2 regions of the Frondihabitans sp. VKM Ac-2883 genome follow, and region 1 is predicted to be linked to the other one. Evidence: predicted binding sites of a transcription regulator. Region 1 holds the regulator's gene; the other holds the start of a gene.
The links. Region 1 encodes HspR, which represses chaperone genes until heat shock. Its sites were predicted from a motif close to AAGTTGAGTCNNNNNGACTCAACTT; they were not measured.
Positions count from the first base shown of each region.

Region 1 (15,211 bases):
GAGCGCACCCAGTTCGATGGCGAGACGATCGACGGTGGCACGCGCGTCGACCGAGGAGGAGTCGTCGAGAATGACCACCGTCACGTCGTCGTGAGTCTGCCGGGCCGAGAGGCGAAGAGCCTCAGGGTTGACGTCGTCGGCCGTGCAGTAGAGCAATGCGACCCGAGACGAGGAACCCGACGACTCAGGCACCGACGCGGCTCGCGCCCGGCGGAGAGGACGGCGGGCAAGGAAGAACGCGTAGGCGCGGAGCCCGCCCAGCCAGACAGTGCCGATACCTAGCCCCAGCGGGAGTGCGACGACCACGTCGATCGCGTCGAGGGGCTGGCGCACAACGAGGATGCCAGCGATCGCCAGAGCGCAGAGGGCGATCCAGGCGACAACATTGGCGACGAAGTAGGCCTGCGCCACGGCCAAGGTAAGGCGGCGAACCGGGGTGCGGCCGGCACCCGGAGATCGGGTCTGGGTCGGGTTCTGGACCGCGGGACTTGTCTGCGTCAGGGTCATAGCTCGATCCTAGGCTCGATAGTATTTCGGATATTCATACCTAGGGCTGATTTAGGTGTCGATCTCAGGTGCCGTTCCAGAGAGAGCGATAGAACGCGGTTCTCTGCCCATCGGGCTTCACACCGTAGGCCTGCAGAAAGAGATCGTCCCAACCTGCGCCGTAGTTCCACTCCAGACTCATCGTGGCCACAGCGATATCAGCCCAGCGGTCAGCAACTCCCATCGCATCCAGATCGACGTGGCCCGCCCAGCTCCCGTCATCGGCGATGAGGGTGTTGGGGGCGCACGGGTCGCCGTGACAGACCACGAGACGATCGACGGAAGGGACGGGGCCGAACGGGAGAAGCGCAGGATCCTTCGTGGTCGCCTTCTCAGACCGCCCCAGTCGCATCTCGACCGACCAGTCGAACGGGCACTCGTCCACCGGCAGCGCGTCGTGCAGCCGCCGCAGGCCCGTGCCCAACGCCGCGACCGCGCGCTCCGGCTCGGCACGCCACCGTGCGTCGACGGCGCTGCGACCCGGGAGCCCCTCCGTCACGAGCCAGTCGGCATCGGAGTCGCGACCCGAGGCCAGCACTCTCGGCACGGGGGTGTAGGAGACGGCCCAGCCGAGGCGCTCCTCTTCGGCGCGGAGGTCGAGACCGCGGCCGCGAGGTGCCCACTTCGCGAATCGGCGCGTCGCTCCGTCACCGAGCTGGAACGTCAGACCACCGACCTCGTTGAGCCAGACGGGCGTGATCTCGGCACCGGCCGCGAGCTCGTCGATCCGCGGGGGAACCGCGACCGGACCACTCGGCAGCTGAGCTACCTTCATCAGAGCATGCTCGCAGGATCAGCCGTGCGGGCGCCAGAGGACGACTGCTGTGGGGCGTTGAGGCCGGGCGCCATGCCGAAGGGGAACGGCACCCCCGTGCTGCGATGCCGCGAAGACACGCGACCCCGGCCGGTTGAGCAATTCGTCGGCCAAAGCCGATTCGAGCTCGCGGACCCGCGACTGAAGTGCGGTGACCTGATTCTCGAGCTCGAGGATCCTTTTGATTCCTTCCAGGCTGACACCCTCACCGCTCAGCCTCGAGATCTCCCGCAGCTGATTGACGTCGCGCATCGAATACCGCCGAGACTTGCCGGCTGTTCGCGTCGGGGTGACGAGCCCCAGTCGGTCGTACTGCCTCAGCGTCTGCGGGTGCATCTCGGCGAGCTCGGCCGCGACCGCGATCGCGAAGATCGGGGAGTGTTCATCCATGGCGGGCCTCCGCATCGGTTCGGTGGACTTCTGCTGCAGGAGTGGTCGCTACTGACGCGCTCGATCGAGCAAGTCGCTCCGGGGGTTCTCGCCGGGAAGCGCCTCGGCCAGAGCCTCGACGGCCTCGCGAGCCCGGTCACTGAGGTGCGAGGGAACCGCGACCTGCACGGTTGCCAGCAGGTCTCCCTTGCCGTCTTTCGCATCGACGCCGCGCCCCTTTACTCGCAGGACGCGCCCGCTCGGGGTGCCCGGAGCAACGCGCAGCCGGACCGGCTCGCCACCGAGCGTCGGAACCTCGATGGTCGCCCCGAGCGCCGCCTCGGCGAAGGTCACAGGAACGTCGAGACGGAGGTTGAGGCCGTCGCGCTCAAAGATCGGGTGCGGTCGCACAGCCACCGTCAGAACGATGTCGCCGGATTCGCCGCCGTCGGCACTCGGCTCTCCGCGGCCACGGAGGCGGATCTTCTGGCCGTCGTGCACGCCCGCGGGGATGCGCACCTTGATCGGCTTGCCCTGCGCCTGCGTGAGAGTGATCGTGTCGCCTCCGATGGCGGTGCGGAAATCGAGCGTCGTGGAGGCGACGATGTCGCGACCCTTGGTGGGCCCGCCGTAGCCGCGGTAGCCGCCCGAGGTCTGCCCGAAGCCGCCGCCGCCGAACATCCCGCTGAAGATGTCTTCGAAGCCGCCACCGCCGCCACCCGAGGTGCGTCGACCGCCGCCCTGCTGGCCGAACATGCCGCCGAAGACGTCTTCGAAACCGCCACCGCCACCGCCTTGAGCGCCGGAACCGGCCGTGAATCGGGCCCCCGACCCCATGGCGCGGATCTGGTCGTATTCTTTGCGCTGCTCCGCGTCGGAGAGCACCGAGTGGGCTTCGGAGATCTCTTTGAACTTCGCTTCGGCCGCCGCGTCGCCCGGGTTCGAGTCGGGGTGGTACTTGCGGGCGAGCTTGCGGTAGACCTTCTTGAGCTCGGCCGGGGTGACGTCTTTCGAGACGCCGAGAACGGCGTAGAAGTCTTTGTCGAACCAATCCTGGCTGGCCAAGGGGCGCCGCCTTTCGTGTGTTTCAGAAGTCTGCTGGTTCCAAGTATGGGCGGCGGGCCCCCGAGGGGACCCGCCGCCGGTAGTGCTGGTGGTGTTAGGCCGGGACCGAGACGGCGACCTTGGCCGCCCGAAGGACTCGGTCACCGAGGGTGTAGCCCGGCTCGATGACGTCGGCCACGGTGTTGACCGTGACGTCGGCCGTCGGGAGCTGGACGATCGCCTCGTGGATCTTTGGGTCGAACACGTCGCCCTTGGCACCGATCTGCGTCAGCCCGAAGCGGTCGAACCCGCCGCGGAGCTTCTGCGCGATGACCACCATGGGCCCGTCGGCGAGGTCGCCGTGCTGCTCGGCACGGCTGAGGTCGTCGAGGGCCGGCAGTACCGCCCGGACGACCTCGGCGATCACGGCGTCGCGGTTGGCTTCGCGGTCACGCTCGACGCGCTTGCGGAAGTTCACCAGCTCGGCCTGAGCACGGAGCATGTCTTGGCGCATGTCAGCCACGAGGTCGACCGACGCCTGATCGAGGATGGCCTCGTCTTCGGTGCTCAGTTCGACATCGGGGCCCTCGGCCTCGATGAGCTCCTCCGCGCCGTCGACGTCGGCGGTGCCGCCGTCTTCGGAGGGAGTCGCTTCACCGGGCTGCGGCTGATCGGCGGCGGGCACGGTGGGCTCCTCGTCGGGAGCGCCGTTCTTCTCGTCAACCATCGGCTACTTCTTGTCGTCTTCGTCGTCGACGACCTCGGCGTCGACGATGTCTTCGTCGTCGCCCTGAGCCTGGCCATCAGCCGGCTGCTCGTCGGTGGGTGCCGAAGCGGAGGCCTGGTCGGACGCATAGAGCGCCTGACCGATCTTCTGCTGCGACTCGGAGAGCTTGTCGACGGCCGGCTTGATGGCCGCCTCGTCGTCGCCGGCGAGAGCCGTCTTCAGCGCGTCGACGTCGGCCTGGACCTCGGTCTTCACATCGGCAGGAAGCTTCTCGTCGTTCTCCTTGAGGAGCTTCTCGATGGAGTAGACCATCTGCTCGCCGTTGTTGCGGACCTCGTTCGCCTCACGGCGGGCCTTGTCTTCGGCTGCGTGCTCTTCGGCCTCGCGGACCATGCGGTCGATGTCATCTTTCGACAGCGACGAGCCGCCCGAGATGACCATCGACTGCTCTTTGCCGGTGCCCTTGTCTTTCGCCGACACGTGCACGATGCCGTTGGCGTCAATGTCGAAGGTGACCTCGACCTGCGGGATGCCGCGGGGCGCCGGAGCGATACCCGTGAGCTCGAAGGTGCCGAGGTTCTTGTTGTCGCGGGTGAACTCGCGCTCGCCCTGGAACACCTGAATCGCTACGGACGGCTGGTTGTCGTCGGCCGTGGTGAAGGTCTCGCTGCGCTTGGTCGGGATGGCCGTGTTGCGCTCGATGAGCTTGGTCATCGCGCCACCCTTGGTCTCGATACCGAGCGACAGGGGCGTGACGTCGATGAGGAGGACGTCTTTGCGCTCTCCCTTGAGGACGCCGGCCTGGAGGGCTGCTCCGACGGCGACGACCTCGTCAGGGTTGACGCCCTTGTTGGGCTCCTGGCCACCGGTCAGCTGCTTGACGACCTCGGTCACGGCGGGCATGCGGGTGGAACCACCCACGAGCACAACATGCGAGATGTCGGAGACCTTGACGCCGGCCTCCTTGATGACGTCGTTGAACGGCTTCTTGGTGCGGTCGAGAAGGTCGGAGGTCCACTGCTCGAACTGCGAGCGCGAGATCGTCTCGTCGAGGTTGAGCGGACCCTCTGCCGTCAGCGTGAGGTACGGGAGCTGAATGCTCGTCGAGGTCGAGGAGCTGAGCTCCTTCTTCGCCTGCTCCGCGGCCTCTTTGAGCCGCTGCTTGGCGATCTTGTCGGTCGAGAGGTCGACGCCGTTCGCGTCTTTGAACTTCTTGATGAGGTGCTCGACGATGCGGTTGTCCCAGTCGTCGCCGCCGAGGCGGTTGTCACCCGAGGTCGAGCGCACCTGGATGGTGGAGAAGTCGTCGTCTTTGCCCACCTCGAGGAGGGAGACGTCGAAGGTTCCGCCACCGAGGTCGAAGACCAGGATGAGCTCGTCTTCTTTGCCCTTGTCGAGGCCGTAGGCGAGAGCGGCGGCGGTCGGCTCGTTGATGATGCGAAGCACGTTGAGGCCCGCGATCTCGCCGGCCTCCTTCGTCGCCTGACGCTCGGAGTCGTTGAAGTAGGCGGGGACGGTGATGACGGCGTCGGTCACGTCTTCGCCGAGGTACTGCTCGGCGTCGCGCTTCAGCTTGCCGAGGATGCGCGCCGAGATCTCTTGCGGGGTGTACTTCTTGTCGTCGATCTCGACCTTCCAGTCGGTGCCGACGTGACGCTTGACCGACGCGATGGTGCGGTCGACGTTGGTGACGTTCTGGCGCTTGGCGGTCTCACCGACCAGCACCTCGCCGTCTTTGGTGAACGCCACGACCGAGGGGGTCGTGCGAAGACCCTCGGCGTTGGCGATAACGGTGGGCTCGCCACCTTCGAGGACGGCCACCACCGAGTTGGTGGTACCGAGGTCGATTCCTACTGCACGTGCCATGTGGCTGTTCTCCTTCGTCGTGCGGGTGCTGCGCAAGGCAGCCGAACAAATCTGAGGATCGGGGTTGAGTCCGACTGGCTCAAGTTTACGCATCGACTTCTCCACGTCAAGTTGAATGGTCAAAACTTGAGCAACGTGGACTCAACTCTAAGAAAAGTCGGATGACCGCTCCGGCGACGGAGCGGCCCTTTTGACAGGGTTGGGTCTACTTCCGCGTCGAGACCGATCGCGGCACCGGGTGACCCGAGGCCTCCGCGCGGCGACTATCAAAGCCTGCGAGCGGGCGAGAGCGGACGAATTCGATGCTCCCCGTCGGCGGTCTGCCGAGAGACGGGTGAGGGCTGCCGCGACGTAGGGATCCGGACCGTGGCCCCCCGGCCGGTCGATCGGTTTCCCCACAGTTGGCGCGGCAGCCCCTCTGAGCGTCTCGATGATTCGGGCATCGAGGTCGGCGTCTCTTCCGACGAGATCAGAATCGCACCAACCCATTCAGTTCGACAGAATCACATGTGCTGGCACCCGAACGGGGGGTATACCCACCGAGCTGGGGGTTTTCTCCGAAATCGACGAACCCTAGACTTCGTGCAGGAGGACCGATGAGCAACCCGATGCCCGCCGACCGCACCGAAATCGCCGACAGCCTGCGCCTTCCCGTGCTGCGCGTCGCCCTGGTCGAAGACCACGAGATCGTCGCCGTCGGCTTCGCCGAACTTCTGCGACAGTACGCCGACATCGACGTTGTGACCGTGGCCGCAACCGTCCGCGAACTCGATTTCGTGGCCGCCCCGGTCGACCTGGTCGTGCTCGACCTCCGGCTCGGCGACGGTTCGAGCGCCACAGACAACATCCGTCAGCTTGCCGCGGCAGGGATCGACGTGCTGATCCTCACCGCGGCAGAAGACCCGCAGGCCATCCGCGACGCAGCGAAGGCGGGTGTGCTCGGGATCGTCCGCAAGTCGCAGCCCGTCGACGAACTGGTCGAGGCGATCCGCGCGGCGGCGAGCGGCGAGACGGTCGCCGGCCTCGACTGGGCCGCCGCGATCGACGGCGACGCGGGGCTCGCCGACGCCGGGCTCAGCGCCCGCGAGCAAGAGATCCTCGCGCTCTACGCCTCCGGCGAGAAAGCGCAGTCGGTCGCCTACCTGACCGGCCTCTCGAAGTCGACGGTGGCCAACTACGTCTCGAGGATCCGGGCGAAGTACGCCAACGCCGGGCGCCCCGCCCACACCAAAGTCGATCTGCACCGGCGCGCCGCCGAGGACGGCCTCATCGGCGGCGACCTGCCCGCGCGCCGAGAGTGACGGCCCCGGCTCCTCGCGGCGGATCGGCCCTCGACGACGCGGGCGAAGCGGAACGCCGCGTCCTCCGCATCATCTACCTCTCAATCGGCATCGGGGGGCTGGTGTATCTCGGAGTCGGCTTCGGCAAAGCGGCGGCTCAGATCGAAGCCATGGAGCACGGGTGGGCCCTCGTCGCCTACCTGCTCGCGGCCGGCGGCCCGGTCGTGCTCGCGACGACGTCTCTCTGGTTGCCGCTTCGGATCCTGAATCGGATCGCCGGCGCGTACGCGCTCGTGTTCCTGGCCGTGATGGTCACCTTCCCCCTCTTCGCGCGGCCACCCCTGCCCGACGACGGTTCGCCGTGGACCAACGACCTCATGGCGATTCCCGCAATCGCTCTCGCCATCGGGGCGCGCCAACGGACGATCTGGCCGTACGTCGTCGTGACCGGCATCACCTCCGGCGTGATCCGCTCACTCACAGCGCCCGACGAGGGGCTCGCGGTCGCGGGGCTCGACCTGCTCTACAACACGTTCTTCGACACGGTCTTCGTCGCGATCACCCTGGTCAGCCGATCGAGCGCGCGCCGATTGGACGAGGCCGCCGCCGCCGCGCAGATCAAGACCTCCCGGGAGGCGGAGACGACCGCCCGGGTGCAGCAGCGGATCCGCATCGATGCTCTCGTGCACGATCACGTGCTGTCGGCTCTGCTCATCGCCTCCCGCGCCGACGACGTGCCGACCCCGGCGCTCCGCACTCTCGCCGCGACCACGCTCGCAACCCTGAGCGAAGACGCCCTCCCGCCGAGCGAGCTGCTGAGCGGCGACGAGTTCGTCGGGCGACTTCGATCGTCGGTCTCGTCGCAGTCGAGTGGAATCGAGTTCGAGATGTCGGTCAACGAGGCACGCATTCCCTCCGACATCGCTCAGGCGCTTCTCGAGGCGACAGCGGAAGCCCTTCGCAACTCCCTCCGGCATGCGGGGCAGGGTCGAGCCGAGGTCACACGACGGGTCAGCGTGCGAACGGCGACCTCGGGCATCGAAATCGGCGTGACAGACGACGGCGTCGGATTCAACAGCCGAAGGATCCCGCCGGAGCGCCTCGGGGTGCGTGTCAGCATCCTGAACCGCATGTCCACTCTGCCCGGCGGCTATGCCGACGTCGACAGCGGGCGCGGCACCGGCACCCGGGTGACGATCGGCTGGCGGTCGGAGATGACCTCGTGACGACCAGCGCTCCGTCGTTCCTCCGCCTCACCGGGGCCGCGACGACTCTCCTCTTCGGCCTGTTCGCGCTGACCCACATCGCCGTGGCCCTCTACGGCCTCCCGCAGGACACCGTGCCGGCCCTGACGCTGGTCGCCCTCGCGTGCATTCTGCTCGCGGGCTATCTCGTCACGCTGCCGGCCGAAGAGCCCTTCCCGCTGCGGCTCACGCTCGTCGTGGTCGGCCTGACGACGCTCGGCTCGCTCAACGCCTGGAACCTGCCGGACCGGGGCTGGCCGGGCTGGGCGACCTGGCACTGGGGCGCGGTGTCGTTTGTGCTGTTCCTGCTCACCCTGAGGGGCCGGCCGGGATGGACCTGGATCGGCTTCGGCATCATGACCGGCCTGACGATCGTCTGGAGCGTCGAGGTCGGACGAGGGGCGGCCGCCGGTATCGGCTTCGTAATCCGCTCCGCCGCCCTCGTGCTCGTCGTCTGGCTCTTCTCGCTCCTGCTCAGCCGCACCAGGAGGGCGATCCGGCGACTACAGCGGATCGAGCTCAGCCGTGTGCGCTCCGAAGCGGCGGCCACCGCGGCCCTCGAAGAGCAGAACACCCGCCTCGAGCAGCTGCGACACCTGGCCACGCCGGCGCTCGAACGGCTCCTCTCGGCGGAGCGGATCACCGAGGACGACCGACAGGCATTCGCGCTCGTCGAAGCGGGTCTGCGGGATCAGCTCCGGGCCAGCAACCTGGCGACGACTCGCGTGACGGACGCGGCGACCCGGGCTCGCGCCCGCGGCATCGACGTGTCGCTGCTCGACGACCGTCACGGGGCCGAGGTATCGGAGAGCGTGCGTGAACGCGTCGAGTCGGTGGTGGTCGAGCACCTCGACGCGGCAACCGGGGGCCGGGTGGTCGCCCGGCTCCTGCCCGAGGGCCGAGACTCCGTCGCCACCGTGCTCGCCTCCGACGGGGAGTCGACGACACGCGTCGCCATCCCCGAAGAATGACGCCGGGGCGTTCCGCGCCGGTGGGCTGTCGCCGACACCGTTCATCCGGCCGCGGTAGCGCCCTGGCTCCCCGACGGGATATCGTCGCGACATGACTCAGGCGACGCTGGCTGACACCACCCCGGTTCCGCGCCGGCGCATCGTCTCGTGGGCGCTGTGGGACGCCGGCTCGGCGGGATTCAACACGATCGTCATCACGTTCGTCTTCTCGACCTACCTCGCCTCCAACTCGTTCGTCTCCCCCGACATCGTGGCGGCGGCCGGCTCCAACGCCTCGAACGCGGCCCTGGTCGCCGCGAAAGCGCACAACGCCTCGGTCGTGTCGACGGCACTGACCGTCGCGGGGCTGCTCATCGCGTTGCTCGCCCCTCTCCTCGGACAGCGCTCCGACGGAACCGGCAAGCGAAAGCTCTGGCTGGGCGTGAACACCGGCATCGTGATCGTGGTCATGATCGCGATGGTGTTCGTGGCGCCGATCCCCTCGTACCTGCTGCTCGGGGCGTGCCTGCTGGCTCTCGGCAGCGTCGTGATCGAGTTCGCGAACGTCAACTACAACGCGATGCTGGTGCAGGTGTCGACCCCGAAGAACGTCGGGCGCGTCTCGAGCTGGGGATGGGGCGCCGGCTACCTCGGCGGCATCGTGCTGCTCGTGATCCTGCTCGTGCTGTTCATCCAGAGCTTCGGTGTCGAGGGGCACGCGGGACTGCTCGGCCTCGACTCATCGATCGCCGGCGGCGTGTGGACGGTGCGATTCGCGATCCTCGCCTCGGCGGCCTGGTTCGCCCTGTTCGCCGTGCCGCTGTTTCTCGCCGTTCCGGAGATGCCGCCGACCGGCCCGGCCCGGGACCGCCTGAGCGTGCTCGGCTCGTACCGACGCATCGGCCGGACGATCGCCGAGCTCTACCGCAAGAACCCGCAGGTGCTGCTCTTCCTGGCGGCCTCCGCCGTCTACCGCGACGGCATCGCGGCCGTCTTCACGTTCGGCGCGATCATCGCGGCGGTAGTCTTCGGCTTCACGCCGACCGAGGTGCTCTACTTCGCCGTTGCCGCAAACGTAGTCGCCGGCACCGGGGCCTTCTTGGCAGGGCGCCTCGACGACCGCCTCGGCGCAAAGACGATCATCGTCGTGTGCGTCGGAGGTCTCGTGGTGGCGGCCGTCGCGATCCTCTTCGTCGGTGACGGCAAGGCGGGGTTCTGGGCCTGCGGCCTCTTCCTCTCGCTGTTCGTGGGCCCAGCCCAGTCGTCGAGCCGCTCGTTCTTGGCCCGGGTGACCCCGCCCGGGCGCGAAGGCGAGATATTTGGGCTCTACGCGACGACCGGCCGCGCCGTCAGCTTCATGGCGCCGGCCCTGTTCACGCTGTTCGTCACGCTGACCGGCGACACCCGGTTCGGGGCGATCGGCATCGCCATCGTGCTCACTGTCGGGCTGGTGCTCATGACTCGGGTGCACGCGACTCAGCGCGCGATCGACTGAGCCGCTGGGTCGGTGCTGGCCGGGCCGGCCGGGCCGGCCGCGCTGGCCGCGTCGCGGGCCGCGTGCCGAGTGCCGCCAAATGCTCGGCGGGCTGCCTATCGGACGACATTTGGCGGCATTCGTCGACCCGAGGAATACGTCGGTCGGCGCCAGGTGTCGCCGCCGCACTCGCGGGAGGTGGCACCCCCGTCGAGACGTTTTGCGCGGCATCAAATTTGACGCCGATCGAGGCGGGCGGGCGTGCCGCGGTGACGGCTAGTTCTTCGTGGAGTCAGAGATCGCGGCGGTGACGAACTCCGTAAAGGTGAGCTTCGTGCCGTCCCAGGACTTGCCGTTGACGATCACGGTGGGCGTTCCGATGAATTTTTTCAGGTCGCTGCCCTGCATCGCGTTGTCGCCTGCGCGCGAGGTGGCATCGGCCACCCAGCCCGCGAACTCGCGGTCGTCGATGGCCTTCTCGATGCTGGAGAGGTGGTCGATTCCCTTGACGTCGCCGGCAAGCGCCTTGAGTCGAGCGTCGGAGAGACCCGCGGAGTTTTCGGCCGGCTGGGCCGCGAAGAGAGCCTCGTTGAACGCGAAGTACGAGTCGGGCGAGTAGTTGGCGACCGCGGCGGCAGCGTTCGCCGCTCGAGTCGAGTAGTCGGTGCCCATCGATGCCCGATCGAGGATCGCGATCGGGTGGTACTCGATGGTCGCCCCGCCCGACTTCACGAGACCCTTGATGTAGCCGCCGTTCTGCTGCTCGAACGCTCCGCAGTTGGGGCAGAGGAAGTCGCTGTAGAGGCGAATGTGAGCGACCTTGTCAGTCGACGGCGTCGTCGTCGGGGTGGGCTCCTGGCCGGCCGCGAGGGCTGCCGTGCGCTCAGCCACGAGCCCCTTGCCGATGACGATGCCGTCGCTCGCCATGTTGCGCGGGCCGGGCCCCGCCGGCTTAATGCCGGTCACGATGACGAGCGCGACCACGGCGACGAACGCCACGATGCCGACGAGAATGCCCGATCGGACGAGCAGCTTCTGGCGAAGTTCGCGCTTTTTTTGCGCCGCCATGGCGGCTCGGGCACGCTCTCGGGCGGCTTCGCGGCGTTCGAGCTTGGTGGGGCGGGCGGGGTTCGGCACTGCATTCTCCTCGCGATCGGGGCACGGTCGAAAAAGAGAATACAAATATTACATGCCGAAACGCTGAGAGGTCAGCCCCGCTCGGTCTCAGCCCATCGCGTTCGCCTTCGCCACCTCGCCGTACCAGTGCGCGCTCGGCTTCGGGGTGCGCTCGAACGTCTCCTTGTTCCAGGCGATGAGCCCGAACGTCGGCCGGAATCCCGAGGCCCACTCGTAGTTGTCGAGTGCACTCCAGTGCTGATATCCAAGAACGTCGACACCCTCCTCGATCGTTTGGTGAATGCCCTCGAGCGCTCCCTGCGTGTAGGCGATTCGACGGTCGTCGTCGGCCGTGGCGATGCCGTTCTCGGTGACCATGACGGGCACGTGCCCACTGAGCTCCCAGGCGGCGCGGATGCCCTCGGCGGCGGCGGGCGGATAGAACTCCCAGCCGGTCAGCGTCGTCTCGAGCCCCTCGGCGACAGGGCGAGGGCCCTCCGGCCCGATGAACGTCTGCGTATAGGCCTGCACCCCGACGAAGTCGTCGCCGCGGGCGTTCTCGAGGTACCAGTCGTCGCGGGGGTACGCGTACTCGCGGAGCTTCTCGGCCGCGCCGGGCTCGTCGACGGCCTTGAACGCCTGCGTCGCGACAGTCCAGCCGGTCTTCAGGCCGGACACCTGCGACAGCACCTCCCGCGAGCGCTTGTGCGAGGCCAGGAGGGCGTCGGCCACCTGCAGGTCGGGATCGGGCAGGCCATGAGCGACGAGGTTCGACGCGTCCTCTCCCCCGGCGAGCATGGCCGCGATGTTGGGCTCGTTGATGGTGCAGACGTAGCGCACGCCCTCCGACACGACCGGCAGGGCGGCCTCGGTGTAGCGGGCGAAGAGGTCGGCCGCGTCGCTCGCCCGCCAGAAGCCGTCGCGCTCGAACCAGCGCGGCACGGTGAAGTGCATCAGTGTGACGATCGGCTCGATGCCGAACTCGTGGCAGGTGTCGACCATGCGGCGGTAGTGATCGAGCTCGGCTCGCGAGACGAACCCGCGCTCGGGCTCGATGCGGGCCCACTCGATGCTGAACCGGTAGCTGTTCAGCCCGAGCTCCGCGAGGGTGCGGATGTCGTCGCGGAACCGGTGGTAGCTGTCGGCCGCGTCGCCCGAGGGCTCGACGATCGAGGTGCCCGGTGTGTGCTCGTGCACCCACCAGTTGCTGTTGACGTTGTTGCCTTCGATCTGGTGCGCCGCGGTGGCGGCACCCCACAGGAAGCCATCGGGGAAGGTGAGCACGGGTGCTCCTTTCGGGGAGGAAACGGGAAGAAGACGAGGATCCGACAGGGTCACGTGGTCCCGTGCGCTCGCGCCGGGTTCGGCACGGCGTCCAGCAGCGCGACCGTGTACGCGTCGGTCGGTCGCTGCAGCACTTCGGCGGTCTCGCCGCGCTCGACCACGGCGCCGTCGTGCAGCACCATGATGTTGTCGGTGATGAGCCTCGCGCTGAGCAGGTCGTGCGTGATGTAGAGCAGGCTGACGCCCCACTTCTCGCGGAGGTCTTCGAGCAGCGCGAGCACGCCGGCGCGGAGCGACACGTCGAGCATCGAGACCGGCTCGTCGGCGATGATCACCTGGGGGTCGGAGGCGAGGGCACGAGCGATGACGACGCGCTGGCGCTGACCGCCCGAGAGCTCGTGCGGCAGCTTCGCGGCGAACTGTTCGACCGGCGTGAGCCCGACGGTGTCGAGCAGCTCGCGGACGCGATGCCGAGCGTCGTCGCCCTTCAGCCCGGTGAAGTTCACCACGGGGCGCATCAGCGTGTACTCGATGGTGTGCAGCGGGTTGAGCGCGGCGTACGGGTCTTGGAAGACCATCTGCACGTTGCTGTGAAGGTCGCGCAGCTGGCCGCGGCGGAGCTTGGCCACGTCGAGGCCGCCGAACAAGATGCTCCCCTCAGAGGGCTTCTCGACGCCGGTGATCATCTTGGCGATCGTCGACTTACCCGATCCCGACTGGCCGACGAGCGCGAGCGACTGGCCGGGCTCCAGTGTGAACGAGACGTCGCGCACCGCCAGGACCGGCTGCTCGCCGCGGCGGGGCGGCGGGTAGGTCTTGGAGACGCCCTTCACGACGATCGACTCCTGCGCGGTGCTGATCGACCTCGTCACGACGGTCGGCGCGTGCTCGGGCGACACGAGTGCGCTGCGGCTGACACCCTGGTCTCGGCGGATCGAGCGGTCTTCGAAGCCCGGGAGGGAGACGATTTCGGCGCGAGGGTCGGCGTAGTGGCTGAGCAGCATCCGCGTGTAGTCGGCCGAGGGGTTGCTGAGTATCTGAGACGACGGACCGTCTTCGACGATGACCCCCTCGTGCATCACCAGCACTCGCTCGGTGGCCTCCAGCACGATGCCGAGATCGTGGCTGATCAGCACGGCGGTGAAGCCCTCGGACTTCTGCAGGTCGCGGATCGTGTTCATCACCGCGTGCTGCACGAGCACGTCAAGGGCCGTCGTCGGCTCGTCGAAGACCATTAGCTGCGGCTCGAGCGAGAGAGCCAGGGCGATGGACACGCGCTGACGCATGCCTCCCGAGAGCTCGCCCGGAAAGCGGTCGAGCGTCGCCGCGGGCAGCTCGACCTTGCCGATCAGGTCGCGGGCGCGCTGCTCGCGACGGTCGTGCGGCACGTGCCCGTGCGCCTTGAAGACGTCGAAAAAGTGGTTGCGGATCGATCGCACCGGGTTGAGCGCGTTCATGCCCGACTGCAGCACCATCGCGAAACCGCCCTGCCGCTGCTCACGCAGGGCCTCGGAGTCGATCGAGGCTATGTCGCGACCGTCGAAGAGGATCCGGCCGTGGCTGATCCGAGCCGGGGGCTTGGACAGGCGGGTCAGCGCGAACCCCAGGGTCGATTTGCCGGATCCTGATTCACCGACCAGCCCGACGAATTCGCCGCGCCGGAGATCGAACGACACGTTCTCGACGGCGAACGTCGGGTCGGCACCGGCGGGCTCGTAGACGACGCTGAGGTCGCGGACCGACAGGAGCGCGTCTGAGGGGGCGGCGGGACCGGGGGCTTCGGTGCTCATTTCGCGGCCTTTCGCGATTCGCGGAGTCGCGGGTTGCTGAGGCCGTCGACGCCGAAGTTGATGAGGGTGAGACTCGTCGCAAGCAGAGCGATGCAGAGACCCGGGGCGAATAGGAGCGCCCACTGACCGGTGAGGAGGGCGTTGGAGTTCTGTGCCCAGAAGAGCATCGTTCCCCAGCTGACCGTCGACGGGTCGCCGAGCCCCAAGAACTCGAGGCCGGCCTCGGCGAGGATCGCGCTCGTCGCGGCGCCGAAGAAGTTGCCGACGATGAGCGAGGTCATGTTGGGGAGGATCTCGCGGAAGACGATGCGAGCCGGGCGTTCGCCGCTGAACACGGCCGCCGTCACGAAGTCGCGACCGCGGAGCGACTGCGTCTGGCTGCGCAGCACGCGCGCACCCCAGGCCCATCCGGTGATCACGACCACCAGGATGATCATGCCGATGCCGCCGTTCTGCAGGTAGGCGGCGATCACGATCATGAGCGGCAGCCCGGGCACGACCAGGAACAGGTTGACGACGAAGTTGATGACGTCGGCTCCCCAGCCCTTCACGTAGCCCCAGCTGAGGCCGATGAGCACGGCGATGGCGGTCGAGAGCAGGCCTGCCACGAATCCCACGAAAACGCTGATTCGGGCGCCCTGGATGAGCTGACTCAGCACGTCTTCGCCGGCCGCGGTCGTTCCGAGCCAGTGGGCGGCACCCGCGTC
Region 1 is NZ_JADKSF010000007.1:4,075-19,285, forward strand. Features, by position in the region: gene ITJ49_RS13040 (glycosyltransferase) at 1-507, opposite strand, end outside; gene ITJ49_RS13045 (aminoglycoside 3'-phosphotransferase) at 572-1,321, opposite strand; gene ITJ49_RS13050 (heat shock protein transcriptional repressor HspR) at 1,340-1,750, opposite strand; gene ITJ49_RS13055 (DnaJ C-terminal domain-containing protein) at 1,799-2,794, opposite strand; gene ITJ49_RS13060 (nucleotide exchange factor GrpE) at 2,889-3,500, opposite strand; gene dnaK (molecular chaperone DnaK) at 3,504-5,366, opposite strand; gene ITJ49_RS13070 (response regulator transcription factor) at 5,963-6,667, shown strand; gene ITJ49_RS13075 (sensor histidine kinase) at 6,664-7,872, shown strand; gene ITJ49_RS13080 (hypothetical protein) at 7,869-8,861, shown strand; gene ITJ49_RS13085 (MFS transporter) at 8,953-10,335, shown strand; gene ITJ49_RS13090 (thioredoxin domain-containing protein) at 10,591-11,451, opposite strand; gene ITJ49_RS13095 (family 1 glycosylhydrolase) at 11,539-12,714, opposite strand; gene ITJ49_RS13100 (ABC transporter ATP-binding protein) at 12,765-14,504, opposite strand; gene ITJ49_RS13105 (ABC transporter permease) at 14,501-15,211, opposite strand, start outside.

Region 2 (15,211 bases), on a different contig from region 1:
ACTCGGCAGCCCGGCGACCACCACCGTCACGAAGAGCTCGTCGTGCCCGAAGTCGAACACGAAAGCGCCGAGGATCCACGCCACAACGGGCATCACCACGACCTTGAGCGCGCTTTCGACGAGCACGTCCACCCGCGCACTCCCCGCCTGCAACGGCTTCTGCCCGTGCAGCGACATGCCGAACGAGATCAGCACGACGGGCACGGCGGCGGCACCGACCAACGCGAACGGTTCGAGCACGTCGGTGGGAATGCGGATGTCGAACACCGAGACGAGCACGCCGAGGAGAGAGGCGATGAGGAGGGGATTGCGGAACGGGCGCGTCACGGTGGCCAAGCGGCTGCTGCCGGATCCTCGGTTCGTCGACACGTCCATGATCGTCAGCACGACCGGCGTCAGAATCAGCAGTTGAAAAAGGAGGACCGGCGCCACATAGGTGGCACTCCCCAAGACGTACACGGCGACGGGGATGCCGATGTTGTTGGCGTTGACGTAGGCCCCTGCCATCGTGCCCATGGTGGTCTCGGGCACCGAGCGACGAAGCACGAGCCGCAGCACCACGATCGAGATGGCCGCCACGGTGAGCGCCGCGAGGGTCGACACGATCAAGATGGGCGAGAACAGCACGTGCACGTCGGCCTTCGAGATCGTCGTGAAGAGCAGGCACGGGGTGAGCACGAAGAAGACGAGTTGGCTGAGCACGCGGTGCCCCTGCGGTCCGAGCAGATCGATGCGCCCGACGACGTACCCGATCAGAATGACCGCGCCGATGATTGCGAACCCGATCAGAACTCCAGCCATACTCCCCAGTCTGGTGGCTGCGGCGTTAGCCTCGAGCCATGGCTGAGACTGTTTTCAACGGGGGCACATTCGCCTACGAGCTCGACGGAGAGCCGAGCGCTCCGGCTCTGGTGCTGATCCACGCGGGGGTGGCGACGCGGCGGATGTGGGATCCGATCGTGCCGGGCCTGGCCCAGAACCACAGGATCCTGCGCTACGACACCCGGGGTTTCGGTGACACGGCAACCGACGACGTGCACTTCTCGGAGGTCGACGATCTTCTCGCCGTGATGGGCGCCGCGGGCATCGACCGGGCCACCCTCATCGGCGCCTCCCGAGGGGGCCGGATCGCGATCGACGCCGTCGTCGAGCACCCCGACCGCTTCACCGGCCTCGTCACTGTCGGGTCGGTCCCGAGCGGTTTTCCGGAGGTCGAGATGACCGAGCGCGAGAACGAGTTGTTCGACGAACTCGACGCCCTGCTGGCAGCGGGAGACCACGCGCAACTCAACCGCGTCGAGGCCGAGCTCTGGGCCACGGGGCCGACGCGAGACCTGATCGAACTCGAACCCGCTTTTCTCGAGCAGGCCTACGCACTCAATGCGGCCAATCTGCCGCACCTGACCGAGGCGCCCAAGCCCGTCCCCCTCGAGTCGCCGGCCTACTACCGCACCGTCGACATCGAGCTGCCCGCGCTCATCGTCGTCGGCGAGCACGACCTCTCGGGCGAGTTGGCCGCGACCGAGTACCTCCTCTCGACCGTCCCCGACTCGTCGGGGGCGCGGTTTCCCGACTCGGCCCACTTGCCGAGCGTCGAGCGCCCCGTCGAATTCGTCAGGATCCTGAACACCTGGCTCGAATCTCGACAGCTCTAGTCTCGATGTATGAGGTGTGACATACCATGTTCTCTATGGCAGTCACCACCTCGCAACTACGTCGCGCCCTCACCGCCCTGCTCGGCATCGTTGCCCTCAGCACCGTGGCCGGCCTCCTCGTCAGCGTCGCCATCACGCCCGGCGTCGCAGTGGCCGGTCAAGCAGCCTCGGGTGCGATTAGCGCCTTCGATCAGATCCCCGAGTACATCGAGATCGGCAAACTGCAGCAGCGCAACGTCGTCTACGCCCACAAGGGCGGCCAGGAGGTGCCGCTGGCCACCCTCTATAGCGAGAACCGCGTAACAGTCGAGTGGAACGACGTCTCCAGAAACCTGAAGAACGCCGCGGTCGCGGGTGAAGACCGGCGCTTCTTCGAGCACGGTGCCGTCGATCTGAACTCCCTCGTCCGGGCGGGTGTCGGTAGCCTGGCGACGAAAGAGCTCGGGTCGGCGGGTGGCGGCTCGACCCTGTCGATGCAGCTGGTGCGCAACATTCTCGTGGCGAAGGCCATGTCGCTCGACACAGAGAAAGCCCGTCAAAAGGCCTATGCGAAAGCCACCGAGAAGTCGACGGCTCGCAAGATCGCCGAGATGAAGCTCGCGATCGGCCTCGAGAAAAAATACAGCAAGAAAGAGATCCTGCTCGCCTACCTCAACATCGCCTACTTCGGCGATCAGGCGTACGGCGTCGAGGCGGCGGCCCAGCACTACCTCGGCAAGAGCGCCAAGACGCTGACGCCGGCCGAGGCGGCCAGTCTCATCGCGATCGTCCAGTACCCCGAAAGCCGCAACCTCTCCACACCGAAGCACTACAAGGCCAATAAGGCTCGGCGCGACGTGATCCTCCGGTCGATGGCGAAGGAGAAGATGATGTCGAATGCGTCGCTCTCGAAAGCCCTGAAGGCGCGCATCGGTTCGTACGTCCATCTCACCCCCGCGACACAGGGTTGCATGGCAGTGACGGAGGCCGGAGCACAGCAGTGGTGCGACCTGATCCGCCGTGTCGTGAAGACGCTTCCGGCCCTCGGCAAGTCGGCCGCCGAGCGAGACCGCAACTGGCGACTCGGCGGGTACGAGATCCACACCTCGCTCGATCTCGACCTCACGGCGAAGGCGAAAGAGCTGGTCGACACCTATGCCCCCAAAACCGAGACTCGATACGCGCTGGGCGCCGTGGCCACCTCCGTCGAGGCGGGTACCGGCCGCGTGATCGTGATGGCCCAGAACAAAGACTTCGACGACACCCTTCAGGGCGGCGGGCCCGGCACCACTGCGGTCAATTACGCCGTCGACGAGAAGTGGGGCAGTTCGACCGGCTTCCAACCCGGGTCGACCTACAAACCTTTCACGCTTCTCGACTGGCTGAAGAAGGGCCACAGTCTCTACGACACCGTCAATGCGACTCCGCGCGATTTCAGCCCGATGACGGCCTGCGGGGCTCCCGATTACACCCGCTTCGACCCCAAGAACGACGACTTCGGCAACCCGGGCACGGTCACAGCACTCCAGGCCACGATTCGCTCGATCAACACGGGCTACGCCGCGATGGCGCAGAAGCTCGACCTCTGTGATATCCGCGACACCGCCAAGTCGCTCGGCGTCCACCCCGCCGACGGCGGCGAGCTCTCCGCCTATCCGTCGTCCGTCATCGGCTCCGGCAACACCGTCGCCCCGCTCACCATGGCAGCGGCCTTCGCCGCCATCGCCAACGGCGGCACCTACTGCGAACCGACGTTCATCGACTCGATCGTCGACGACGCCGGCACGACCCTTCCCGGCCAGACGAAGAAGTGCGAGCAGGTCATCGACGCCGATGTCGTGGCCAAGGCCGCCGTGGCTATGCAGGGCGTGTTCGCCTCAGGAACGGCGACCTCCGCCAACCCGCGAGACGGCGTGCCCGTCCTCGGCAAGACCGGAACGACCGACCACGCCGAACAGACCTGGCTCGTCGGCGGCTCATCGAAGGTCGTCACGGCCTCCTGGGTCGGCAACATCGAGGGCCACCAAAACCAGTACCGCATCTACGGCACCTACGGCGCGATGAACGTGCAGCGGCTGAACATCTGGCGCGGCCTGCAATCGGCTATCAACGCCGCTTACGGCGGAGACGCCTTCGCGGCAGCGACGCCCGAATACCGTCCCCGCACCACCCCGCTGCCGCTCGGCGACGGGGAGACCGACGGTGAACACGACGGCGAGCTCGACAAAACCGGCGACAGCAACGGTAACGCCGCGACGCCTTAGAACGACGAGCCGGCCGCCCCTCCGACGTCAGACACCGAGCCGGCTCCGACCGCGACCGCGCCCACCCCGCCGGGCAACGAGTAGGTCGGCCCGCACTTCGTGAGAGAGACTGGGCGGGTGACTCCTCTGCACGATCCCGCACTTCACTCGTTCGCCTCCGACAACTACTCGGGCGCCCACCCCGAGGTCATTCAGGCGCTGGCCGACGCGAACGGCGGCCACGTCGCCTCCTACGGCGCCGATCCCTACACGGCGCGATTCAGCGAACTCGTCGAGCAGCACTTCGGCGCCGGCTCGGCCGTCTACCCCGTCCTCACAGGCACCGGCGCCAACGTGGCCGCCCTACAGGCGCTCGTTCCGCGCTGGGGCGCCGTCATCTGCGCATCGACCTCGCACATCTACACCGACGAGGGCGGGGCTCCCGAGCGCCTCGGCGGGCTGAAGCTCCTCTCCGTTCCAACACCCGACGGCAAGCTGACACCCGATCTGATCGACAGGCAGGCCTACGGCTGGGGCGACCAGCAGCGCCCTCAGCCCCTCGCCGTCTCGATCACACAGACGACCGAGATGGGAACGGCCTACTCGGTCTCCGAGATCCGGGCGATCACGCAACACGCGCACTCCCTCGGCATGACGGTGCACCTCGACGGTGCGCGCATCGCCAACGCCGCCGCGAGCACCGGGGCCACGCTCCAGCAGATGACGCGCGACGCCGGAGTCGACGCGGTCTCGTTCGGCGGCACCAAGAACGGCCTCCTCTTCGGCGAATCGGTCGTCTCGCTGAGCGACGCGGGTCTCGAGGGCATCACGTACATCCGCAAGATGGACGCGCAGCTCCCGTCGAAGATGCGCTTCGTGTCGGCCCAGTTCGTGGCACTCCTCGAGGGTGATCTCTGGCTCCGGTCAGCGCAGCACGCCAACGCCCTCGCGCTCCGCGTTCGCGACGCGCTCGTCGACCTCCCCGGCGTCACGATCACGCAGGCGGTCGAAGCCAACGCGGTCTTCGTGGTCCTCCCGAAACCGATCATCGAGACGGTCCGCGCCGAACACCGGTTCTACGACTGGAACAGAGAGACGGGCGAGGTGCGACTGATGTGCTCCTTCGATACGACGACCGACGACGTCGACTCACTCGTGGCGTCGATCCGTCGCGAACTGGGCGTGCTCTCGTGACCGAGCCGTCGGATCCTCCGGGCATCCCCATGCCGGCTACCAGCCCTGGAACATCGAGCCCCGGGCTTCCCGCCGGGGCCGTCGCCCCGGGGCGTCCGGCCAAGCCGAGGCGACGCCCCCTTCGCACGGGCGACGTGGCGATCACGGCGATCTTCACGGCGATCCTGTACATCCTGGTGGCGGTCTATGTCGTCGAGGCACTGACTCGGGCCGATTCAGCCGAGGGGTCGGTGCCGGGCGCAGCCCTCGCCAACGTGCTCGCCGAGTTCGCTCCGATCGCTCTCGCCGTCTTCGCGTCGGTCTTCGCCGGGCTCTTCGTCGCGCGGCGCATTCTCGCCTTCTGGTTGCCTGTGGTGGCCGCGATCCTCGTCGTGGCGCTCTACTCGGTGACCCAGCAGATGATCGACTCGGCGGTCGTCTCGCACCTTGGCGGCTGAGAGCGCCTTCGGGAGACATAACCATGCGCGGGCATAGATTCTGCGCCTAGGGTGTTCAGCAGATGAGTTCTCCTCGACGGTGCGGAGTCACGCTTCACTAATCCAGGAGTAGCTATGACCACCACAGACCAGTCCGCCACCACCGCTCGCACCTCTGAGACGTCGGTGCCTCTCGTCGATCTTCTCGACGAGCGCTGGAGCCCCCGCTCGTTCGATCCGACCGCCACGGTCTCAGACGACCAGGTGACAGCCCTGCTCGAGGCCGCCCGCTGGGCGCCGTCGGCCCTGAACCTGCAGCCGCGACGCTTCATCGTCGGGCGCCGCGGAACCGCGACCTTCGACACGATCCTCGCCAACTTGATGGGCTTTAATACGCTGTGGGCGGGCAATGCCGCCGCGCTCGTCGTGGCCATCGCCGAAACCGAGTCCGAAGCGGGCGATGCTCGCGCCGGGGCCCAGTACGACCTCGGGCTCGCTGTCTCGGCACTGACGGTTCAGGCCCACGCCGAGGGCCTCCACGTGCACCAGATGGCGGGCATCGAGGTCGATGGCCTCCGATCGGCCTTCGATCTCCCCGCTCGCCTTCTGCCCGTCACCGTGAGTGCAGTCGGGGTCGTCGCCCCCGCCGACCAGCTCCCCGAAAAGCTGGCCGAGCGCGAGACGCTCCCCCGCACGCGCCTCGAGCTCGACAGTCTGGTGCTGCGTCGCGACTAGTTCGCTCTCAGCAGACTGACGCCACGACCCCGAGGGTCGTGGCGTCTTCTTTTTGCCTGACTTCTCTTTCATTTGTATTTTAAATGTCGTATGGTAAGGGAACGCTATTGAGGCGCTCCCTTCCAAGCAGAGGAATTTCGATGCCGGTCACCAACCCGACCCCATTCCAACAACCCGACCCGCTGGGCATTTTGCCCACCCTTCATCCCACGGCCGACGTCGATCCCAGCGCCCAGATCGGGGGCAGAACGCATGTCTGGCACCTGGCACAGGTCCGCGAAAACGCTTCCATCGGCGGCGATTGCACCATCGGGCGCGGCGCCTACGTCGGTGCCGGCGTCGCCGTGGGCGACAACTGCAAGATCCAAAACGGCGCGCACCTCTTCGATCCGGCGACCCTCGGACAAGGCGTGTTCGTCGGCCCCGGAGCTGTGCTCACTAACGACCGTGCACCGCGAGCCATCACCCCGGACGGCATCGTAAAGACCGGCGCCGATTGGACGACGGCGGGAGTTGTCGTGCACGACGGAGCCTCGATCGGAGCTGGAGCCGTGTGCGTCGCGCCGGTCTCGATCGGACGGTGGGCGCTCGTCGCCGCGGGCGCGGTCGTGACACAAGACGTGCCCGACTTTGCCCTTGTCGCCGGCACTCCGGCACGGCAGATTGGCTGGGTCGGTCGTCACGGAGTTCGGCTCGTAGCCGAGGGCGACTCGCTCGTGTGCCCGATCTCGTCAACCCGACACATCATCGTCGAGGGTCGACTCGAGGAGGTCTCGAAATGACGCTTCCTTTCATTTCCGCAGCACAGCCATCCATCGGTGTCGACGAGAGGCGTGCCGTCGACACGGTGCTGGCCTCCGGCAAACTCGCGCAGGGGCCTGAAGTAGCCGCATTCGAATCCGAGTTCTCCGATCGCCTCTCTGACGGGCGTTATGCCATCGCTGTCAACTCGGGCACCTCGGCGCTGCACCTCGGCCTCCTCGCCAGCGGCGTCGGCCCCGGCGATGAAGTCATCGTCCCCTCGTTCACGTTCGCCGCAACAGCCAACGCCGTCCGCCTCGCCGGTGCCACCCCGGTCTTCGCCGATATCGAGCCGGAGCACTACTGCCTGGACCCGCTCAGCGTCGAGGCGGCCATCACCCCGCGCACCGCGGCGATTCTGCCTGTCCACCTCTATGGACACCCGGCTCAAATGAGTCGCCTCGGCGCACTCGCCAAGCAACACCGCCTTGCCGTCATAGAAGACGCCGCGCAGGCCCACGGCGCGCAATGGAACGGCCGCTTCGTCGGCACATTCGGCGACATCGGGGCATTCAGCTTCTACCCCACGAAGAATATGACGGCCGGCGAAGGCGGGATGATCACCACCAACAAGTCAGGCGTCGCTCGTACCCTGCGTCTTCTGCGCAACCAAGGCATGGAGACCCGCTATGCGAACGAGATTGTGGGCTTTAACGTCCGCATGACCGACCTACATGCCGCCATTGGTCGCGTCCAGCTGACGAAGGTCGCCGACTGGACCGACCGACGCCGGGCCAACGCCGACTACCTCTGCAAGAACCTCCGAGGGGTGGTGCCCCCGCGGGTCGCCCCCGAAGCCGACGCGGTCTGGCATCAGTTCACCATTCGCATTGAAGACGACCGGGACGGGTTCGCCGCGGCGCTCGCCACAGAGCATGCCATCGGTTCCGGCGCGTACTATCCCACTCCCGTGCATCGACTGCCGTCATTCGGCCTCGACCTCGACCTGCCCCACACCGAACGCGCCTCACGAGAGGTTTTGTCGCTGCCCATTCATCCCGGTGTCGGCCCCGACGCCCTCGAGCGAATCGTGACTGCCGTCGAGCATGTCGCGGGTGCCGGCCGATGAGCGGACCTCTGCGGGCAGGCCTCGTCGGGGCGGGGATGATGGGCCGCCACCATGCCCGCGTCCTCCGCCAGGTGGACGGCGTCGAACTAGTCGGACTAGCCGATCCGGGTGGTGATCCCCATTCCGTCGCCGGGGCCACCCCCTTCCACGAGTCGGTCGCGTCCCTCGTCGATCAGGGAATCGATATCGCTGTCGTCGCGGTTCCGACCGCGCTCCACGAAACGGTGGGTCTCCAACTGGCCGAGTGCGGCATCCACGCTCTCATTGAGAAGCCGGTCGCTTCTACTCCGACGGCGGCTCTCCGCCTCACCGAGGCCTTCGAGTCGAGCGGACTGGTCGGAGCCGTCGGGCACATCGAACGTTTCAACCCGGCTCTCCGATCACTCCGGAGCCGTCTCGGCAATGGTGATCTGGGAGAGATTTTCCAAGTGGCCACGCGCCGCCAGGGCCCATTTCCTGCAAGGATCGCCGACGTCGGCGTCGTGAAAGACCTCGCCACGCATGACATCGATCTCACCGCGTGGCTCTGCCGAAGCGATTTCGTCAGCGTTTTCGGGCAAAGCGCCTACAAGAGCGGCCGCCCCCATGAGGATCTCGTCGCGTTCTCGGGCAGGCTCGCCGACGGAACCGTGACTAATCACCTTGTTAATTGGCTGTCTCCCTTCAAAGAACGACTGACGATCGTCACCGGCTCGCGCGGAACATTCGTCGCCGATACTCTCACCGCCGATCTGACGTTTTACGAAAACGGCACCGTGTCGACCTCCTGGGACACCGTGGCAGCCTTTCGAGGAGTCGCTGAAGGGACGGTTACCCGTTTCGCGCTGGAGAAGAAAGAACCTCTCCTTGCGCAGCACGAAGCCTTCCGCGATGCCGTCCTCGGCCTGCCCAGCCAGGCAGTCTCCCTGCGAGACGGCCTCCAGGCGCTTGTTGTCGCCGAGGCCGCGATCGCCTCGGCAGCCCGGCACGAGGTCGTCGATCCCCGGTCCCTTCTCCCCCTTTCGACAGGAGCGTACGCATGAAAATCGCCGTCATCGGACTCGGCAAGATCGGCCTCCCTCTTGCCGTCCAGTACGCCCTGCGAGGCCATGAAGTCGTCGGGGTCGACATTTCGTCCACCGTCGTCGATCTCGTCAACCGTGGAGTCGAGCCGTTTCCCGGTGAGGCCGATCTTGACGTGAGACTCCGTTCGACAGTCGCCTCGGGTCGCCTGATCGCAACGACCGCATACGACGCGGCCGTCCCGGAGGCTGACGCGGTCGTAGTCGTCGTTCCGCTCTTCGTCGACTCGGAGGCCCGACCCGACTTCGCCTGGATGGACGCCGCAACCGCGTCGATCGCCGACAACCTCACCCCGAACACGCTGGTGGCCTACGAGACGACCCTGCCCGTCGGCACGACGCGCACCAGATGGCTCCCCCGGCTCGAAGAAGGAAGCGGTCTCCGCGAGGGAGACGATTTCCACCTCGCGTTCTCCCCCGAGCGGGTTCTGACCGGTCGCGTCTTCGCTGATCTCCGCCGCTACCCTAAGCTCATCGGAGCCCTTTCCGATGCAGGCGCCAAGGTAGCGCGAGACTTCTACGAGGGCGTCCTCGAGTTTGACGAACGACCCGACCTCGATCGGCCAAACGGCGTATGGGATCTTGGTTCAGCCGAAGCCGCGGAGCTCGCGAAATTGGCCGAGACGACCTATCGAGATGTGAACATCGGTCTGGCCAACGAGTTCGCTCGTTTCTCTGAAAAAGCCGGCATCGACGTCAGGAGCGTCATCGCAGCGTGCAACTCGCAGCCGTTCAGCCACATTCACTCTCCAGGTATCGCGGTGGGGGGTCATTGCATTCCCGTCTACCCCCGCCTCTATCTGTGGAACGACCCCGAGGCAACGATCGTCCGAGCCGCGCGAGCGAGAAACGCGGCTATGCCCGTTCATGCGGTCGGCCTGCTCTCGGCGCTCGTACCTGATCTCTCGGGTCTTACCGTTGCCGTGATGGGTGCCTCTTATCGCGGCGGGGTGAAAGAGACCGCGTTTTCCGGCGTCTTCGACACCGTCGACGCCCTTTCCGCAGTCGGCGCAAGAGCAGTCGTCCACGACCCGCTCTACAGTGATGATGAGCTTCGTGCTCTCGGCTTCGAGCCGTTCCACCGCGGCGACTCAGCGGCCGCAGCGATCGTGCAGGCTGACCATCGTGATTACCTCGACTGGACCCCCGCCGACGTCGTCGGCGTGACCGCCATCGTCGACGGCCGTCGTGTTCTCGATCCGGCCATGTGGGCACCGGCGTCGTACGCCGCAATCGGTGCCCCGTTAGCGACCGCATCGCCGGCCAGGTGACCGTCTGCCTCTATCTCTACGAGGGGAGGTCGTCGAGCCTGCCGGCATCCGGCTCGACAGCACCGTGCCTCGATACGGTGAGCGACTGACCATCCGATTCGACGTCAACCAGCACAGTGTCGCCGTCAACAATCACCCCTCCGAGCAGCGCCCGCGCGAGGTTGTCATCGATCTGCCTCTGCATGAGCCGACGTAGGGGGCGGGCACCATAGATCGGGTCGTAGCCGCGCTCGGCCAACCACGCTCGAGCGTCCGGAGTGACGGCAAGCTCGAGACGGCGATCGGTGAGCCGCCGAGCAAGACGATCGACGTACAGCGAGACGATCTGGCCAAGGTCGTCCTGAGACAGCGTCGTGAACAGCACGATGTCGTCGAGCCGGTTCAAGAACTCCGGCTTGAAGGCCTGCCGGAGCGTGTTCTGTACGGCTTCCTCTTTCTGAGCCGGCGTGAGCGAGGGATCGATTAGATACTGGCTGCCGATGTTCGACGTCAGCACCAGGATCACGTTGCGAAAATCGACGGTGCGCCCCTGCCCGTCGGTCAGGCGCCCGTCGTCGAGCACCTGCAGCAGGATGTCGAACACGTCGGGGTGCGCCTTCTCGACTTCGTCGAGCAACACAACGCTGTACGGACGCCGCCGTACAGCCTCGGTCAGCTGCCCGCCCGCTTCGTATCCCACGTAGCCGGGAGGCGCCCCGAGCAGCCGCGACACCGTGTGTGCCTCGCCGTACTCCGACATGTCGATGCGGATCATCGCCTTCTCGTCGTCGAAGAGGAACTCCGCTAGCGCCCGCGCCAGCTCGGTCTTGCCCACACCGGTGGGCCCCAAGAACAGGAACGAGCCCGTCGGGCGATCAGGATCCGAGATCCCGGCCCTGGTCCGACGCACGGCCTCACTCACCGCCGTCACGGCCTCCCGCTGCCCGATGATCCTCCGCCCCAACTCGTTTTCGAGGTGCAGCAGCTTCTCGGTCTCGGCCGCCAGCAGGCGCCCCACCGGAATGCCCGTCCAGGCGGCGACAACCTCGGCGATGTCGGCGTCGGTGACCTGATCGTTGACCATCCGGTCGCCCGACTCTTCGATGCTCTCGGCGTCGGCGATGCTCTTCTCGATCTCGGGGATCGTCTCGTAGTTGATCTTGGAGGCGTCTTGGTAGCGCCCCTCCCGCATCGCCCGGTCAAGCTCGATGCGGGCGTCATTGAGCTGGCCCTTGAGTTCACCGACCCCCTGGAGGGCGGCTTTCTCGGCTTGCCAGCGACGATTGAGGTCGGCATAGGTCTGCTGCCGGGAGGTCATCTCGTCGCGCAGAGCATCGAGTCGAGCTCGGCTCGCGGGATCCTTCTCTTTTTTGAGCGCTAGCTCTTCGACCTGCATCCGCGCGAGAGAGCGGTAGAGCTCGTCGAGTTCGAGCGGTGACGAGTCGATCTCCATCTTGAGGCGAGAGCCGGCCTCGTCGACGAGGTCAATTGCCTTGTCGGGCAGTTGACGGCCCGAGATGTAGCGGTTGCTGAGCGAAGCAGCGGCGACGAGCGCGCTATCGGCGATGGTGATGCCGTGGTGCGCCTCATAGCGCTCTTTAAGGCCGCGAAGAATAGCGATCGTGTCTTCGACGCTCGGCTCGCCCACATACACCTGCTGAAAGCGGCGCTCGAGGGCGGCGTCTTTCTCGATGTACTGGCGGTATTCGTCGAGCGTCGTCGCGCCGATCAGCCGCAGTTCGCCGCGGGCCAGCATCGGCTTGAGCATGTTCGCCGCTGCCACCGATCCCTCGCCGCCGCCCGCACCCATGAGGGTGTGGAGCTCGTCGATGAATGTGATCACCTGGCCATCCGACTCGGTGATTTCTTTGAGCACGGCCTTCAGGCGCTCCTCGAACTGGCCGCGGTACATGGCACCGGCCACGAGCGCCGAGATGTCGAGCGAGATCAGCCGCTTGCCCTTCAGCGAGTCGGCCACGTCGCCCGCGATGATCCGCTGAGCCAGACCTTCGACCACTGCAGTCTTGCCCACGCCGGGCTCGCCGATGAGGACCGGGTTGTTTTTCGTACGCCGGGTGAGGACCTGACTGACCCGGCGGATCTCGGTGTCGCGCCCGATCACGGGATCGAGCTTGCCGCTCGCGGCAATCGCCGTGAGATCGACGCCGTACTGCTCGAGCGCCGACTTCTGCTTCTCGTCGGAGGCGGGAGCGCCCTGCATGTTCGCCATGGTTACCCTTTCGAAGAACTTGAGCGGATCAGACTCAAGTTTAGACGCCAGGATCCATTGTGGCCACTCCCAGTAAGACACCCTAGCCACATATATTTTTATTCTGCTGTGTTTCGTGTAATATGTCAGGTACACATCTGTCACTCGGCCGTGCCCGAGCCTGAAAGAAAGAACCCTTGTATGCCCATCGCAAAAACCGGGGCCGCATTCGGCCTCGCCGCACTGACGCTCGCGTCGTCGCTCACCCTGGGGGCTGCGGCGAACGCGGCCCCCACCCCCGCCAAGGAGACCAAGGCCTCCGCGCCCAAGGTGGCCGCTGACCATCCGGGCTTCCTCCCTTTTATTTTCGACGACGGAAGCTCTTACTTGTCCGGCCACCCGTCCGGCGTCTCGTCGTCGCAGACGCCGCAGGAGGCCTATGCTAACCCGGCCCTGGAATGGGCGAAATTCCCAAAGATTGGCGAGCAAGGCTCAATCGTTTTTGAAAACGGAGAATGCTTGTGGGTTTTGCCGACAGGAAACTGGTACATGCCCGAGGGTGCCTTTCAGAAGGCTCCCTGCCGTCAGGGCGACGCTCGACAGCAGTTTGCGGTAGCAGAGGACGGCACGCTCTCGACGCCCGCCCTCGGCCTTCGTGGGCTGACGACCGTTGGCTGGACAGGAGGGGGCGGCCAACATATCACCGCGCTCTCGATGCGCCAGGGGGTGCAGACCGTATTCCGCCTGACTCCGAAGAGGCTGTCTGCCGAGGCAACGAGCGTCGATGTGTATGACCGGACCGCGAGCCTGAAGGGGTACGCGAAGCCTGGCTCCCTTGTCCAGGTCACGGGCGGCACGACGAACAAATCCGCTCGGGCGGATGCCGACACCGGCGAGTGGACCATGAACGTCCGCAACCTCGACCTCGGCGCCAACAAGTTCTCCCTCGAGTCGTTCGACGATGCCAACGAGTCATTGGGCACGTCCGAATTCACGGTCGACGTCAAGACCACGCCGCTGAGCGCGTCGGTCAAGTCGACCAGCCTCGCGGCGCAGACCGCCGAGGTGGAGATCACCGGAACCCCAGGCTTAACCGTCCAGTACCAGAACAAGACGAAGACCCTCGGCCACGACGGCACTGCGACGGTCACCGTTGACGGCCTGTCGCTCGGCAAGAACACTGTCACGTTCCAGCAGTTCGAGGGTGGCCAGCAGGTTGAGGCCGACCTGGACTTCGACATCATGGTCACGATCAACAAGATCACGGCGGAGGCCGCATTCGATACCCGCGGCACCGCGTTCGACGCAGTCCTCTCGGGCACCGCCGAGGCCAACGCCAAGGTCACCATCGTCGACGGTAAAGGCAAGGTCACGACCACGTACGCGAACCCGCGGGGCGCCTGGACGACGCCCGTCAAGGCCCCCGACTCCGGCCGACAGACGTTCGAGGTCACCCAGTCGATCAACAGCTCCGATGGCGGCTCCACCGACGTCACCCTCGACTACGGCAACGGGGTCGAGGTCACCGCGCCCCGCAACGACTCCGACTTCGCCGGCGGCACGCTCACGTTCCGCGGCGACGGCCAGTACCAGGCCGGCGTCGAGATCTTCGAAAAGGGCAACGACACCGCGCTCGCTAGCACCGTCGGGCTCAACAACGGGACGTGGGCCGCGCAGGTTGCCGGCGTCGACGGCGAACTCAAGCACACCTACACCGTCGTTCAGAAGTCGAAGGGCAACCTCACCACCAGCGAGACCGTCGTCGTGAACGGCGACAAGCCCGAGACTCCTCCCGCCGGCACCGAGGTCGTTCTGACGAACCCGGCCAAGGCATCCGACGGCTACGTCCCGAACCAGGCATTCACCTTCCGCGGCACCGCCAAGCCCGAAGCAACCATCACCATCCAAAACACCAAGGGACTCGTCTTCGGCACCGCCACCGCCAACGCCACCACCGGCGAATGGGCCTTCACCTACGCCAACATGAAGGAATACACCTACTCCCTCGACTTCATCGCCGACAAAGGCACCACCACCGAAAAGAAAACCGAACTCCGCAACTTCGCACCGAAAGAAGCCACCGGCACCGAGGTCGTCCTGACGAACCCGGCCAACGCATCCGACGGCTACGTCCCGAACCAGGCATTCACCTTCCGCGGCACCGCCAAGCCCGAAGCAACCATCACCATCCAAAACACCAAGGGACTCGTCTTCGGCACCGCCACCGCCAACGCCACCACCGGCGAATGGGCCTTCACCTACGCCAACATGAAGGAATACACCTACTCCCTCGACTTCATCGCCGACAAAGGCACCACCACCGAAAAGAAAACCGAACTCCGCAACTTCGCACCGAACCAGATGTCGACGTCGCTGACGAACCCCGCCAACCCCTCAGACGGCTACGCCAAGAATCAGTCGTTCACTTTCACCGGTACGGCTAAGACCGGCGCGACCGTGACGATCCAGAACACCAAGGGTCTGGTCTTCGGTACCGCGAAGGCCACCGTCGCGGGTGTTTGGGAGTTCACCGTCGCCAACATGAAGGACTACGTCTACTCGCTGGACTTCATCGCCGACAAGGGCGGGCAGAACGAGG
Region 2 is NZ_JADKSF010000002.1:554,595-569,805, forward strand. Features, by position in the region: gene ITJ49_RS06215 (AEC family transporter) at 1-801, opposite strand, end outside; gene ITJ49_RS06220 (alpha/beta fold hydrolase) at 840-1,655, shown strand; gene ITJ49_RS06225 (transglycosylase domain-containing protein) at 1,691-3,898, shown strand; gene ITJ49_RS06230 (low specificity L-threonine aldolase) at 4,016-5,071, shown strand; gene ITJ49_RS06235 (hypothetical protein) at 5,068-5,508, shown strand; gene ITJ49_RS06240 (nitroreductase family protein) at 5,623-6,222, shown strand; gene ITJ49_RS06245 (acyltransferase) at 6,363-7,004, shown strand; gene ITJ49_RS06250 (DegT/DnrJ/EryC1/StrS aminotransferase family protein) at 7,001-8,092, shown strand; gene ITJ49_RS06255 (Gfo/Idh/MocA family protein) at 8,089-9,114, shown strand; gene ITJ49_RS06260 (nucleotide sugar dehydrogenase) at 9,111-10,424, shown strand; gene ITJ49_RS06265 (ATP-dependent Clp protease ATP-binding subunit) at 10,441-12,633, opposite strand; gene ITJ49_RS06270 (hypothetical protein) at 13,399-15,211, shown strand, end outside.
Region 2: the regulator HspR is predicted to act here: its motif matches at 12,650-12,674, upstream of ITJ49_RS06265 (ATP-dependent Clp protease ATP-binding subunit).